2 regions of the Qipengyuania pacifica genome follow, and region 2 is predicted to be linked to the other one. Evidence: predicted binding sites of a transcription regulator. Region 2 holds the regulator's gene; the other holds the start of a gene.
The links. Region 2 encodes LexA, which represses DNA repair genes until DNA is damaged. Its sites were predicted from a motif close to GTTCCNCNCTTGTTCT; they were not measured.
Positions count from the first base shown of each region.

Region 1: the regulator LexA is predicted to act here: its motif matches at 3,784-3,799, upstream of K3177_RS00915 (ribonucleoside-diphosphate reductase subunit alpha).

Region 1 covers NZ_JAIGNQ010000001.1:181,965-189,465, reverse strand. The annotation lists gene nadB (L-aspartate oxidase) at 245-1,831, shown strand; gene K3177_RS00930 (PilZ domain-containing protein) at 1,841-2,206, opposite strand; gene K3177_RS00925 (alpha/beta fold hydrolase) at 2,435-3,325, shown strand; gene K3177_RS00920 (hypothetical protein) at 3,441-3,611, shown strand; gene K3177_RS00915 (ribonucleoside-diphosphate reductase subunit alpha) at 3,881-5,872, shown strand; gene ku (non-homologous end joining protein Ku) at 5,989-6,819, shown strand; gene ligD (DNA ligase D) at 6,823-7,501, shown strand, end outside.
Region 2 covers NZ_JAIGNQ010000003.1:378,812-386,312, forward strand. The annotation lists gene gltX (glutamate--tRNA ligase) at 1-1,344, opposite strand, end outside; gene K3177_RS11550 (ComEC/Rec2 family competence protein) at 1,373-3,556, shown strand; gene lexA (transcriptional repressor LexA) at 3,572-4,261, opposite strand; gene trpC (indole-3-glycerol phosphate synthase TrpC) at 4,570-5,355, opposite strand; gene trpD (anthranilate phosphoribosyltransferase) at 5,357-6,349, opposite strand; gene K3177_RS11570 (anthranilate synthase component II) at 6,346-6,960, opposite strand; gene pip (prolyl aminopeptidase) at 7,036-7,501, opposite strand, start outside.

The DNA.
Region 1 (7,501 bases), on a different contig from region 2:
CTGTGCTTTCCGACAGCGCAGGCAATACGTCCCAGTCCCATTTGCGACCCTCTGCGTCCCTTGTGATATTCCCCTATCGATTCGTGCCTTAAGGCGGCCGTGACGCTGCGTTAACCGTGCTGCGCCGAATCGTGGCTGGCATGCTGCGAGTTTGAAATATCCGCGGCGAATTGAGCAGTTTCACTGTATTTCGCCGAAGTCTGTTTTTCTTGCCGCCCGCATTCTGGCCAGCCATGACGTTGTGATGACAGCAATTCCTCATGACGTCCTGGTGATCGGTTCAGGCGCTGCCGGCCTGACTGCGGCACTGGCCCTGGCCGAAACGAAAAAGGTGCTCGTTCTGGCGAAGGGGCGGCTCGACAGCGGTTCGACTGCTTGGGCGCAAGGGGGGATCGCCGCCGTTCTCGATGCGGGCGATACGTTCGAAAACCACGTTCGCGATACTATGATCGCTGGCGCGGGCCTCAATAATCGCGAAACGGTGGAATTTGTGATCGAGCGGGCACCCGCCTCGATCGACCGGTTGAGCGAACTGGGTGTTCCTTTCAATCGCGAAGCGGGCGATCTTCATCTTACTCGGGAAGGCGGGCACTCGCATCGCCGCATCGTCCACGTAAACGACGCGACGGGGTGGGCCGTGCAGGCGGCATTGCTCAAGGCGGCGGAGGAAAATCCGAACATTACCCTGCTGCCCGGCCAAAGCTGCGTGGACCTGATTACAGGACGCAATCAGGTCGACTATTCCGGTTCGGGTCGGGTGTGGGGTGCCTATGCGCTCGATGAGGAAACCGGCGAGGTCGTGTCACATGTCGCCCGCGCAACGGTGCTGGCGGCAGGCGGCGCAGGGCGCGTCTATCTGTTCAGTACGGCTCCACGGGGCGCGACTGGCGATGGTATCGCCATGGCCTGGCGGGCAGGCGCGCGCGTTTCCAACATGGAGATGATGCAGTTCCACCCGACGTGCCTCTACAATCTCGACGTCAAGAATTTCCTGATTACCGAAGCCGTGCGCGGTGAAGGCGGGCGCTTGCTGAACCCGATCACGGGCGAGCGGTACATGAAGAAATATGACCCTGAGCGGATGGAGCTTGCCCCGCGCGATATCGTGGCGCGGGCCAACGACGATCAGATCAAACGTCACGGCCTCGATTACGTCCATCTCGACATCAGCCACGAGCCGCCCGAGTTCGTGATGGAGCATTTCCCCACCATCCACGAAAAGCTGCTCGGGCTGGGGATCGACATGACCAAGGGACCGATCCCCGTCGTCCCGGCTCAGCATTATACCTGCGGCGGCGTTAAGATCGGGCTCGATGCCAAGACCGATCTGCCGGGTTTGTGGGCGGCTGGCGAATGCACGGAAAGCGGGCTGCACGGCGCCAATCGGCTTGCGTCGAATTCGCTGCTCGAATGTTTCGTGTTCGGCGAGGCGGCGGCCAAGGACATTCTCGAATGCTGGGACAAGCTCGACGACCCGCCGGAAATCCTCTCCTGGGATGAAAGCCGGGTAACCGATTCCGACGAGGAAGTGGTGATCAAGCAGAACTGGACGGAAATTCGCCGGTTCATGTGGAACTACGTCGGCATCGTACGTACCACCAAGCGGCTCGAGCGCGCCGCGCACCGCATTCGCCTCCTGCGCGACGAGGTCGAAGATTATTACGGACATTTCCGTGTGACGACCGATCTCATCGAACTGAGAAATCTGCTCGAATGCGCGGACCTCATCGTGAGCAGCGCATTGAAGCGGCACGAAAGCCGCGGGCTTCACTTTATTCTCGATTATCCCGAAACCAACCCGATCGGGCGCGACACGGTACTGGTCCCATAGGGCGATGCCCTAGTCGGCAAGGCCCCGGTCTGGGCGCATGGGAGGAAACCCCCGTCCGAATTGGTCGACGGGTATCTCGTCCCGCGCATGCTGCAACGTGCCGAGCATGAAATATTTTACCGTGGCCTCGCCGATCGGGCGGGCAAACCCGATCCCGATTTCTTCGCCTTCCGCCCACCTGACTTCGCCTTCAACCGCCACCCCTTCGAGCAGGGTAACCGTCACGGCTTCGCCGACCTCCGCATTGACGCGGGTTCCGGTGATCTTGCAGCCTTCGCGTGAAAGGTTGAGCATTCTGCCGCGCGCAGCAACGCCGTTGATGGAAACCATCACGTCGTCGTCGGTCTTGGAGCGATTGCCCCTACGCTTTTCCATCCCGGTGCCCCCGCGGATTGAGATCCCGCATTAGCAGAGCCAGACAGTTCGCGCCTTGTATTGTAGGAAGGCGACATAAGCGAAATAAAGGTGTCATTCTACCGTGACCCAAGCGCCGTATCATGCGGCTTATGGCATGCGCTCATTATTCTTATGTCGCACACTTCCGATGGACAACGCGTTGCTTTTCAGTTGAACCTGCGATTCTGTGAACCACGGGAGAGGCGCGTGCCAAAGGCGACAGCGAACGGGATCGAAATTCACTACGAGGAAACCGGCAATCCGGCCGATCCAGCGATGCTGCTGATCATGGGGTTCGGCGCGCAGCTCACCCTGTGGCCCGACGAACTGGTGGAAAGACTCGCCAGTCACGGCTTCCGGGTAATCCGATATGACAATCGCGACATCGGCCTCAGCCAGAAATTCGATGGGGTAAAGGCACCCGGCCTGATCAAGCTGACCTTGATGTCCAAGATCGGCCTCACGCCCAAGGTTCCCTATACCCTGGCAGACATGGCTGACGATGGCGCCGGTCTGCTGGACGCGCTCGGAATCGACAAGGCGCATATCGTCGGTGCGAGCATGGGCGGAATGATCGCGCAGCATCTTGTGCATCGCCATGCGGACAGGTGTCTTTCACTGACATCCGTTTTTTCGACCAGCGGCAATCCCAAACTGCCGCCCGCCAGGCCGGAGGCGATGAAGGCGCTGGTGACCCGTCCCGACAGCACGGACGAAGACGTGCTTGTCGATCACGGGGTGATGCTGGCGCGAACCATCGGATCGCCCGGCTACCCGACGGCGGAAGACCGCCTGCGCGATCGCACGCGCGCCAGCATTCGCCGCAGCTTCTACCCTGAAGGGCCTATGCGCCATCTCTCGGCCATCGTGGCGGATGGGGACCGGCGGCCTATGCTGAGGGATATCGCCGTGCCCACCCTCGTGCTACATGGCGAAGACGATCCGCTTGTGCCGTGCGAAGGCGGCAGGGACACCGCAGCCTGCATTCCGGGCGCGAAGCTGAAGACCATTCGCGGATGGGGCCATGACCTGCCTCTGGAACTGGTCGATGAGGTGGCCGATGCCATCGCCGGCCACGCCAAATCTGCGACAGGCTGACACACTTCCTCGCAAGCAAGCGCAGGTGATGGTCCTAAGGAACCTCACAGCGAGCGGGACAGCGTTGGGTTGAAAAATTGCGCGCCGGGATTCGAATGATTCTCAACCCGGCACGATGATTTTTGCCCGCAAAATTTTTTTCCCGGATTCATTTTCGGGCTTGCGTGCTCGCCAAGTCCAGCTTGATCCACGCGTCGCGGCGTTGCACCTGGATAAAGCACTTCGCCAACAGGCCGCCGACCTTCTTAAAAGTTCATTTACGGTCTTGCACACGAGTCCCGTCTGATTCAGTATCTAGTAGTCGGGATACCGGGGGTACCCACAAGACCTAGCTATCGGCGGTTTGCTCCCCATATAGGGAGAAGCCGCTTTCAAGCCGGGGCTGTGGGGAAAAGCGGGATAAGTTTTTACCCTCGAACCGCACAAAATTGCTAGGTGGGAAGACAGTCCCGCCGACTCGAACACAAGCGGAACATGCGCAGCCCGGTCATGGGCGGGCGGTACACTCAAACGGCGGGGCAGACGATGGATTTCAAGAGCGGGAACGACACGGCGATGGCACTGGATCTGGATACGCACGACACTGTCGACGAGCCCACCACCAAGAAGAAGGCGGTCGCCATGGACAAGTCCGACAACGGTAGCGAGCAGCTGGTTCAGGAAGCCGCGGGCGAAGCTCTTGCCGGCGCGGTTGCGGCCGTTGCTGCGCAGGCGACCAAGGAAGACAGCAAGAAGGTTCTCGATCGCCGTTTCGACGTGCAGATCGATGAAAGCCGCGATGCGCTGCTGACCGAATTCGGCAAGGAAACCCTGACCGACCGCTATCTGCTTCCGGGTGAGAAATATCAGGATCTGTTCGCCCGTGTCGCGGACTATTTCGCCGACGATGGCGATCATGCGCAGCGGCTCTACAACTACATTTCGAACCTGTGGTTCATGCCCGCAACGCCCGTGCTGTCGAATGGCGGCACCACGCGCGGCCTGCCGATCAGCTGCTACCTCAATTCGGTGTCAGACAGCCTCGACGGTATCGTCAACACATGGAACGAAAACGTCTGGCTCGCCTCTAAAGGCGGCGGCATCGGCACTTACTGGGGGAATGTTCGCGGTATCGGCGAACCTGTCGGCCTCAACGGCAAGACCAGCGGCATCATTCCCTTCGTGCGTGTAATGGATTCGCTGACTCTCGCGATCAGCCAGGGTAGCCTGCGCCGCGGTTCGGCCGCTTGCTACATCGATGTCACTCACCCCGAGATCGAGGAATTCCTCGAAATCCGCAAACCCAGCGGGGACTTCAACCGCAAGGCGCTGAACCTGCATCACGGTGTGCTCGTAACCGATGCCTTCATGGAAGCGGTGCGCAATGGTGAGGAATTCGACCTCGTATCTCCGCGCGACGGATCGGTCCGCAAGACCGTGGATGCCCGCAGCCTGTTCCAGAAGCTGGTCGAAACCCGTCTCGCCACGGGCGAACCCTATATCGTCTTCTCCGACACGGTGAACCGGATGATGCCCAAGCATCACCGCGAACTGGGCCTCAAGGTTTCGACGTCGAACCTGTGTGCCGAAATCACCCTGCCGACCGGCATCGACCATCTCGGCAATGATCGTACTGCGGTGTGCTGCCTGTCCTCGCTCAACCTCGAAAAGTGGGACGAGTGGAACGGTGACAAGCAGTTCATCGAAGACGTCATGCGTTTCCTCGACAACGTCCTGCAGGACTATATCGATCGCGCACCGGACGAGATGGCCCGCGCCAAATATTCCGCCATGCGCGAACGCAGCGTCGGCATGGGCGTGATGGGCTTCCACTCTTTCCTGCAGAGCAAGGGCATCGGTTTCGAAAGCCCGATGGCGAAGGTCTGGAACCTCAAGATGTTCAAACACATCAGCGCCAAGGCGGAAGAAGCCTCGCTGGTGCTCGCCCAGGAACGCGGACCGTGCCCGGATGCGGCCGAAACCGGTGCGATGGAACGCTTCAGCTGCAAGATGGCGATTGCGCCGACCGCGTCGATTTCCATCATTTGCGGCGGCACCAGCGCCTGCATCGAACCGATCCCGGCCAACATCTACACGCACAAGACGCTGTCCGGCTCTTTCATCGTCAAGAATCCCTATCTGGAAAAGATTCTCGACAAGAAGAGCAAGAACTCGACCAATATCTGGAACTCGATCCTGGAACGTGGCGGCAGTGTCCAGCACCTCGATTTCCTGACGGCGGAGGAAAAGGCCGCGTTCAAGACCAGCTTCGAAATCGATCAGCGCTGGCTGCTCGAATTCGCGGCCGATCGCGCACCCTATATCGATCAGGCGCAATCGCTGAACCTGTTCATCCCCGCCGATGTCGACAAGTGGGACCTGATGATGCTGCACTTCCAGGCATGGGAAAAGGGCATCAAATCGCTCTATTACCTGCGGTCTAAGAGCGTGCAGCGCGCCGGCTTTGCTGGCGGCGTGGAAGCCGACAACACGGCCGATGCCGCCAAGTACGAACTGGCTGCCGGCGGCGAACAGACCGATTACGAGGAATGCCTCGCCTGCCAGTAAGGTGATGGACTGACCAGATCTGCGGCCCTGCGAGTGTTCGGCACTTGCGGGGCCGTTTCTTCTTCGGAACCTATTCGCGCGCTCAAGCGCTCCTTTCAGGGTTCGAGGAGATTTCGATGGCAGCGCGCGCATATTGGCAGGGACAGATCAGGCTGGCGCTGGTTTCGATACCGGTCGAAATCTATTCCGCCACCAAGTCGGGTGCGCGCATCAGCTTCAATCAGATCCACGAGCCCAGCGGCAAACGTATTTCCTATGAGAAGGTGGTGCCCGGCATCGGCCCGGTCGATCGCGATGAAATCATCAAGGGCTACGAAGTTTCCAAGGGTAATTACGTCCTCTTGGACGATGAAGAGATCGAAGCGGTCAAGATAGAAAGCAAGCGCACGCTTGAACTCGTCCAGTTCGTCGATGCGTGCGAGATCGACCCGCTCTATTTCGAGAAACCTTATTATGTCGTCCCGAATGATGAACTCGCCGAAGAAGCCTTCATCGTCCTGCGCGAAGCCTTGCGAAAATCGAAGAAGGTGGCACTGGGTCAGCTATCCGTGCGCGGCAGCGAAAAACTGGTCGCTATCAAGCCATGCGGCAAGGGTCTGCTTCTCGAAACGCTCCGCTATGCCAACGAAGTCCGGCAGGGACAGTCCTTCTTCGATGACATCGGCAATGCGAAGCCGAAGAAGGAACTGCTCGACCTCGCCAATACGCTGATCGAACAGAAAAGCGCGCCTTTCGATGCAGGCGAATTCGAAGATCACTACGTCGAGGCGCTCCGCAAGCTGATCGACAAGAAGGCAAAATCGAAAAGCAAAAAGGCCATCATCGAAGATGTCGACGAGCCCGAAGCCGCCGATGGCTCCAATGTGATCGACCTGATGGCGGCACTCAAGAAGTCTGTCGGGAAGGAACAGCCCAAGAAGACGACGCGCCGCAAGAAGTCGGCCTGATCGATGGCCGCGCGCACGAATCCGCTGGCGGAATATAATGCCAGGCGCGATTTCAAGGCGACGCCCGAACCGGCCGGCCAGCGGAAGGGCGGAAAAGGGGGCAACCTCTTCATCGTTCAAAAGCACGACGCGACACGGCTTCACTGGGATTTTCGGCTCGAAGTCGATGGAGTCCTGAAAAGCTGGGCAGTTACCAAGGGGCCATCGCCAGACCCCGATGTCAAACGGCTGGCCGTCAGGACCGAAGATCATCCCATGTCCTACGCCGAGTTTGAAGGCGTGATCCCCAAAGGCGAATATGGCGGCGGAACCGTCATGCTGTGGGATCGGGGTCAATGGCAGCCTGTCGAGGGCAAGACTGCTAAGGATCTCGACAAGGGGCACCTTCACTTCACCCTCGACGGCGAGCGTATGAAGGGCGAATGGCTGTTGATTAGGCTGAAGAAAAAGCCCGGCGAGAAGCGCGAGAACTGGTTATTGCGCAAATTGCAGGACGATCAAACCGAAGATGGTGACGCGCTCGTCCAGCGCGAACTGACCAGCGTTCTGACCGGGCGTGCAATGGCGGAAATTGCGGCAGACAAGAACGGCGAATATCCGCTGGCGGGCAAGAAGGACGATGCCTTCCTGGCGCAGATGGAAAAAGCGTCTTCGCATAATGCGCGAAAGGCCAATCCGAAGA
Region 2 (7,501 bases):
GGTAGTCCCCGTCAGCGCTGCGCGCATGGGCTGCGCGAGCTTGCCAAGGCTCAGTTCGAGCTTCTCAGCATACGATTTCGTAGTGGCTTCCAGAGCCTCGCTTGTCCAGTCATTTTGCACATGCAGCATTTCCGACAATCCGGCGAGGCGCTGGCGCGCTTCATCGTCCAGCAGGCCAGCGGCTTTGTCGGTCATTTCCAACGGCTGTTCCGCAAACAGAAACGCCGCGCCCTCGACCAGTTCGTTGATCGATTTCGCACGCGTCTTGAGGAACGGCATGGCCCGCGTCAGAAGATCGAGATCGGCCTGTCTGTCCATTCGCGCAGCCACGATTTTAGCAAGGCGCGCGTCGTCCGCCTCACGGATATAATGGCCGTTGAGGTTCTGCAGCTTCTTTATGTCGAAGCGCGCCGGGCCTTTGCCCACGCCGTCGAGATCGAAGAGTTCTATCGCTTCCGACTTGGTGATTTCTTCACGGTCGCCATGTCCCCAGCCGAGGCGAAGGAGATAATTGAACAGCGCTTCGGGAAGGACACCTTCTTCGTCCCGGTAGCCTTCGACGCCGACAGCGCCGTGGCGCTTGGACATCTTCGCGCCGTCGGGCCCGTGGATCAGCGGAACATGGCCATAGACCGGATCGGGCCAACCGCCCTCGATTTCATCCATGGCGCGGATGATCGGCAACTGGCGGAATGCGTTATTGAGATGATCGTCGCCGCGGATCACATGGGTAACGCCCATGTCGTGATCGTCCACCACAACGGCTAGCATATAGGTCGGGGTCCCGTCTGCACGCAGCAGGACATAATCGTCGATCTCGGCATTCTTGACCGTAACCTCGCCCTGAACCGCGTCGTGGATCGTGGTTTCGCCATCGGTCGGAACCTTCAGGCGAATGACGAACGGCGCGCCGTCCGGCGCCTCGCTTTCGCTGCGGTCACGCCAGCGGCGATCATACCGCATGGGCTGCTTGTTTGCCCGCTGTTCGGCTCGCATTTGCTCCAGCTCTTCGGGAGTGGCGAAGCACTTATAGGCGTGGCCGGCTTCCAGCAGTTTGTGGGCAACTTCGGCATGGCGTTCGGCCCGATCGGACTGGAATACGGGGGCATCGTCGAAGTTGAGACCAAGCCAGTCCAGGCCTTCGATAATCTTGTCGATAGCGTCTTGGGTGCTGCGTTTCTGGTCGGTATCCTCGATCCGCAGAAGCGTGCGGCCGCCGTGATGGCGCGCATAGAGCCAGTTGAACAGTGCCGTCCGCGCACCTCCGATATGCAAATAACCGGTAGGAGAGGGAGCGAAGCGGGTGACGACCGGAGAAACCTTGCGGTCACTATCGCTTGCCATTTTCTCTCATTTCCTTTCAAACACTTGCATGGCGAGGCAGGGGACGCCTTCAATACCTATGGGGGATGCGGGCGATACGGCCCGCGAGACAGTGCCGCGCACTTGGCGTACGCACGGTCTCTTGTCCAGTTCCGCGCACAAGTTTGAAGCGTTTCTGGAGGCCGCCGAGTTCGACCGCGGGCCCTGGCTTACCGTTGCGTTCGGGTGCGGGATCGGACTGTGGTTCTATCTCGCCGCACCGTGGCAGTGGGTCGCGATGATTTCAGCATTCTTGGGAATGGCTGTTTTCTCGTGGGCGGGTTGGCGCCATCAGCCCGGTCGCGCATTCACTCTTGCCGCAGTTATTTCATTGGCTCTGGCCGTTGCTGCAGGCGTGTCGGTCGTGTGGGCCCGATCGGCGATGGTGGGCGCAGAACCGATTGCCTATCCACGTTTCGAGCGGATCGATGGGCGGGTGCTGAGCCGGGAAGAGCAGCCGGCCGAAGACAGGGTTAGGCTGGTCCTGGCCGCGCGCGACGGCGAGACGGGAAAAGCGCACGCATATCGGGTCAATGTGCCGCTGTCTGCGGACAGCCCGGAATTGCGAGAAGGTGCCAGGGTCAGGCTGTCGGCACGTCTCATGCCTCCGTCACCGCCGATCGTTCCCGGTGCGTACAACTTCGCCAGACGAGCCTGGTTCGATGGGCTTGCCGCAACTGGATCGGCTGTCGGCGATGTTGAGATCATCGAGCCGCCTGGCGCATCCCGACTGTCCATAGCATCCGCTCAGAGACAGCTCTCGCGACACGTTCGCGCCAATCTCGAAGGGACGTCCGGTGCCATCGCAGCCACCTTGGCGAGCGGGGACCGCGGAGCGATTCCCGAAGCGGACGAAGAGGCAATGCGCGATTCCGGGCTGACCCATTTGCTGTCCATCAGCGGTCTTCACGTGAGCGCCATCATAGCTGCGACCTATTTCATTGTTCTGAAGCTGCTCGCGTTCTGGCCTTGGCTGACGCTGCGCATCCGGCTGCCGCTGGTGGCCGCCGGGGCATCAGCGATCGCCGGCATTGCCTACACACTGCTTACCGGCGCTGAAGTGCCGACCGTGCGTAGCTGTATCGGAGCTCTGCTCGTACTGGTCGCATTGGCTGTGGGGCGAGAACCGCTATCCATGCGGATGATCGCTATCGCGGCGGGAGTCGTGCTCGTGTTGTGGCCGGAATCGCTCGTCGGGCCGAGTTTCCAGATGAGCTTTGCGGCAGTCATCGCCATCGTATCGCTCCACAATGTGCATGCGGTACGGGACTTTCTCGCACCGCGACAGGAGAGCTGGCTGCGTCGCATGTCGAGACGGGCGGTGATGCTGTTCCTGACTGGACTGGTCATCGAGCTGGCCTTGATGCCAATCGTCTTATTCCATTTCCATCGCGCCGGCGTTTATGGAGCGGCGGCCAATCTGATCGCCATTCCGCTGGTCACATTCATATCGATGCCGCTCGTGGCGCTTGCTTTGGCGCTCGATCTGATCGGAGCGGGCGCGCCGGCGTGGTGGCTAGTGGGCAAGTCGCTCGCCCTGCTGCTGGCCATTGCCCATTTCTTTGCCGAGCAGCCGGGGTCGGTCAAGCTTGCGCCGCGTATCGGTATGGGAGCGATAGGGTTATACGTGAGCGGGGCGCTCTGGGTGGCGTTATGGCAAGGCAGGGCGCGCCTGCTGGGTTTTGGGCCAATTCTCGCCTCTGCTGTGCTGATGATCACCGCCCCGATACCCGATATCCTCATTACGCGTGACGGACGCGATATAGGCGTTGCCAACGAGGCCGAACGGTTGCTGGTTCTGCACGATCGTGAAGGCGGATATGCTCAGGACAATCTGCTCGAACTGGCCGGTACGGATCAGAGCCCTATCGAGATTGCCGACTGGCTGCGCAGCCGGTGCAGCGACCAGTTTTGCGTCTTCTCCCTAGAACGGGGTGGGCGACCCTGGTCCGTCCTCGTCGCCCGCAATAGATATCTCGTGGAAGAGCGGGCCCTGGCCGCGGCTTGCATGCGGGCCGACATCGTTATTGCCGACCGGTATCTGCCGTACAGTTGTCAGCCGCGCTGGCTCAAAGCGGACAGAAGGTTTCTCGACCGGGAAGGGGGCGCTTCGATCTATCTGGCAGACCAAAAGATCGATACGGTCGCCCAGGATCAGGGCGAGCATGGATGGTGGCGCGCGCCACGTGAGTAGGCGCGCGCCAGCAAATCAGTGGTAGCGGCGGAGCAGGCCCGCCAGTTTTCCCTGAACCTGAACCCGGTGGGGTTCATAAACTTGCGCTTCGTATGCACCATTGGCCGGATCCAGCACGACGCGGCCTGCATCCTTGCGAAGGTATTTCAGGGTCGCTTCTTCGTTGTCGACCAGCGCCACGACAATCTCGCCATCGCGGGCCGTGTCCGTGCGTTTTACCAGAGCGAAGTCGCCATCGAAGATCCCGGCTTCGATCATGGAATCTCCGGAAACCTCCAAGGCATAATGTTCGCCCGGACCGAGCAGCGCGGCCGGCACGGGCATGCTGGACTGACCTTCGATCGCTTCGATCGGGGCGCCGGCGGCAATCCGCCCATGAAGCGGAACATCGATGATGTCGTTTGCCGGTTCGGGCGCCACCGCCTTTGCCGGGATCGCAGCCGATACGGCGTCGTTAGCCGCCACCGGAGCGGGCGACCCCATCACGGCATTTTCAGGAAGCTTGACCACCTCCAGCGCACGCGCCCGATTGGGAAGGCGCCGGATGAAGCCGCGTTCTTCGAGTGCCGAGATCAGGCGGTGTACGCCCGACTTGCTCTTCAGATCGAGCGCTTCCTTCATTTCTTCGAAGCTGGGGGAAATGCCGGTGTCTTCCAGACGCTGCTGGATGAACCGGATCAATTCGTGCTGCTTGGCGGTCAGCATTGTGCGAACTCCGTATCGCGTGTTCACAAAAGGCGTGAACGAATGCGGAACAATTAAGCAACCAAAATAACAAAGTCAAGCAATTCAGCCGTTCCTTGCGGAACAACCGTTCATGGTTCGATCCGGATCAGGGCGCTGAGAAACCGCTGTCGTTAAGCTTTTCGGTCGCGCAGGGGAGACATGGACCACATGGACCACTGTACAAGGGGATAAAAAGTCACCCCGCACCGAGGCCGAAATCGCGCCAGAACGCAGCGGGTTTGGTCTGGAGCTGATACCTTTAACCGGTCAGCAGCGTGTAGGACAGATCAGTTCCCGAGCAGCATGCGAGTTGCCGCTTCGACATCGCGTTGGCGCATCAGGCTTTCGCCGACTAGGAAGCTGTTCACCCCGGCGTGTGACAAGCGCTGGCAGTCTTCGAATAGAGAAATGCCGCTTTCGCCGACCAGAAGCGAACCCTCCGGTGCCAGAGGCGCCAAGGCTTCGGTCGTGGCGAGATCGGTCGAGAAGGTCCGCAGGTCCCGGTTGTTCACGCCAATGAGGCGCGACTGTAGCAATGCTGCACGTTCCATCTCTGCGTGATCATGGACTTCTACCAATACGTCCATGCCATATTCCACCGCGGCCCGTTCGATCTCCACCATCGCACCATCATCGAGTGCGGCGACTATGATCAGGATCGCATCAGCGCCGAGTGCGCGCGCTTCGGCCACCTGCCAGGTATCGACCATGAAATCCTTGCGCAGGACGGGCAATTCGCAGGCCGATCGCGCTTCGACCAGATAATCTTCGTGACCCTGAAAATACGGGGCGTCGGTGAGAACCGAAAGGCACGCAGCGCCCCCTGCAGCATAGGCGCGGGCATGGGCAGCGGGATGGAAATCTTCCCGGATCAAGCCCTTCGAGGGTGAAGCCTTCTTGATTTCGGCGATGAGGCCGAAGCCGGACCGTTCCGCACGTTCGAGCGCAGAGCGGAAACCACGCGGGGCGGTCTGTTCGCGAGCGGAAGCGTCGAGATCGGCCAGCGACCGCATGCGCTTGCGTGCGGCCACTTCTTCCCGTTTGGTGGCGCAGATTTGTTCTAGCTTGTTCATATCAGGTGGCCATTGCAATCCAGCTTTCGAGCAAGGTCCTGGCTTTGCCGGAATCCAGTGCTTCGGCGGCGATCTCGGCGCCTTCCGTCCAGTCCTCCGTACGGTCGGCTACGATCAGAGTGGCCGCGGCGTTGAAAAGTACCGCGTCGCGATAAGGTCCGGGTGTGCCCGCAAGCAGGGCTTCCAACGCGCGGGCATTGTGACGGGGATCGCCGCCGCGAATAGCCTCGACCGGTGCGTGGGGCAGATTGGCATGTACCGCGAGCACCCGGCGCATCTCGAAATCGTTGCCCTGAACGTCTGCCAGTTCGTTGCCGCCGGCAAGGCTCAGTTCGTCCAGCCCTTCGTCTCCCGAGGCGATGAAAGTGCGTTCGGTGCCCAGCTTTGCCTTGGCTGCGGCATAGATGGGGACATAGGCCGGGCGCGCGATACCGATAAGCTGCCGCTTCACGCCGGCCGGGTTCGAAAGCGGACCCATCAGATTGAAGATCGTACGAACGCCAAGCTTCTGGCGAATGGGCTGGATCCGTCCCATGGCCGGGTGGTGGTTCTTGGCGAATAGGAAGCAGATCCCGAGTTCCGCCAAAGTCTTCTCGGCGCTTTTTCCTGCAGCTTCCATGTCGAGGCCGAGTACCTCGAGCGTATCGGCCGCGCCGGATTTGCTGCTGGCGGCCCGATTGCCGTGCTTGGCGACGGGCACGCCGCAAGCTGCGACGACGAGGCTGACAGCAGTCGAGACGTTGAGGGTATGGTGTCCGTCACCCCCGGTTCCGCAGCAATCGACCGTGCCTTCGGGCGCGTCGACGGGAATGAGCCTTTGCCGCAGCGCGCGCGCAGCGCCGGCGATCTCGTCAGATGTTTCGCTGCGCGCGGACATATTGACCAGGAAACGTGCGATCGCATCGTCATCGGTTTCACCGTCGAGGATCCAGCCGAAAACCTCTTCGGCTTCCGCTTCCCCAAGATGTTGCTTTGCGTCGGGAAGCGTTTTCATGCCGGGACCCTGGCGGCGATGCCGCAGATTTCGAGGAAGTTGGCGAGCAGGGCGTGACCATGTTCGGTCGCGATGCTTTCCGGGTGGAACTGGACCCCGTGAATGGGCAGATCGCGGTGTCGGAACCCCATGACGCTGCTGCCGTCGAGGCCAGGTGTTTCGCTGGTGGCGTTCACGTCGAGGCAGGCGGGAATGTCTTCGACCACGAGCGAATGATAGCGCGTTGCCGTGAACGGAGACGGCAGTCCGGCAAATACGCCAGTGGCATCGTGCGTGACGGGTGACGTCTTGCCGTGCATCAGCCCCCCGCGGACCACGCGTCCGCCGAAAAACTGGCCGATGGATTGATGGCCGAGGCACACACCGAGCAACGGCTTTCCGGCGTCTGCACATGCTGCCACCAGATCAAGGCTGACGCCGGCTTCATTGGGCGTGCAGGGGCCCGGCGATATGAGATAACCTGCGTGACCTGCCAACAGAGCTTCATTGGCAGTGACGGCATCGTTACGCACGACTTCGACCTCAGCCCCCAGTTCCATCAGGTAATGGACCAGGTTGAAGGTAAAGCTGTCGTAATTGTCGATTACGAGGATTGATCGGCGGTCGGTCATTCGTGGCGTCAATGGAGGCGCGATGCGCGGCTTTCAAGCAAGGAAAGCTGCGGGATGCGAAACGTCGGCGTGACGTCAGGCTTTCTTGCCTGCCAGCTTGTCCGTCGCCTTAACCAAACCGTCGACGATCCCGGTTTCTCCTGCGCTGTGCCCCGCATCGTGAACAATCCAAAGGTCGGCTTCGGGCCAGGCCTTTTTCAACTCCCACGCGGAGACAGGCGGAGTGCAGATGTCGTGGCGGCCCTGGACGATGATACCCGGAATGCCGGCGAGCCTGTCGACGTTCTTCAGCAATTGCGCCTCTTCGAGGAAGAAATCCTCTAGGAAGAACTTGGCGCAGATGCGGGCAAAGGGAACGGCCTTGGACGGATCGGCAAAACTGTCGAGCAGGGCGGGATCGGGAAGAAGCGTGGCGACGGTTCCTTCCCACAGCGACCATTCCCTTGCCGCGGCAAGGCGCGTGTCCTCGTCATCGCTGGTCAGACGCTTGTGATAGGCCTTCACGAGGTCGCCGCGTTCGGCTTCTGGAATGAGGCCGGTG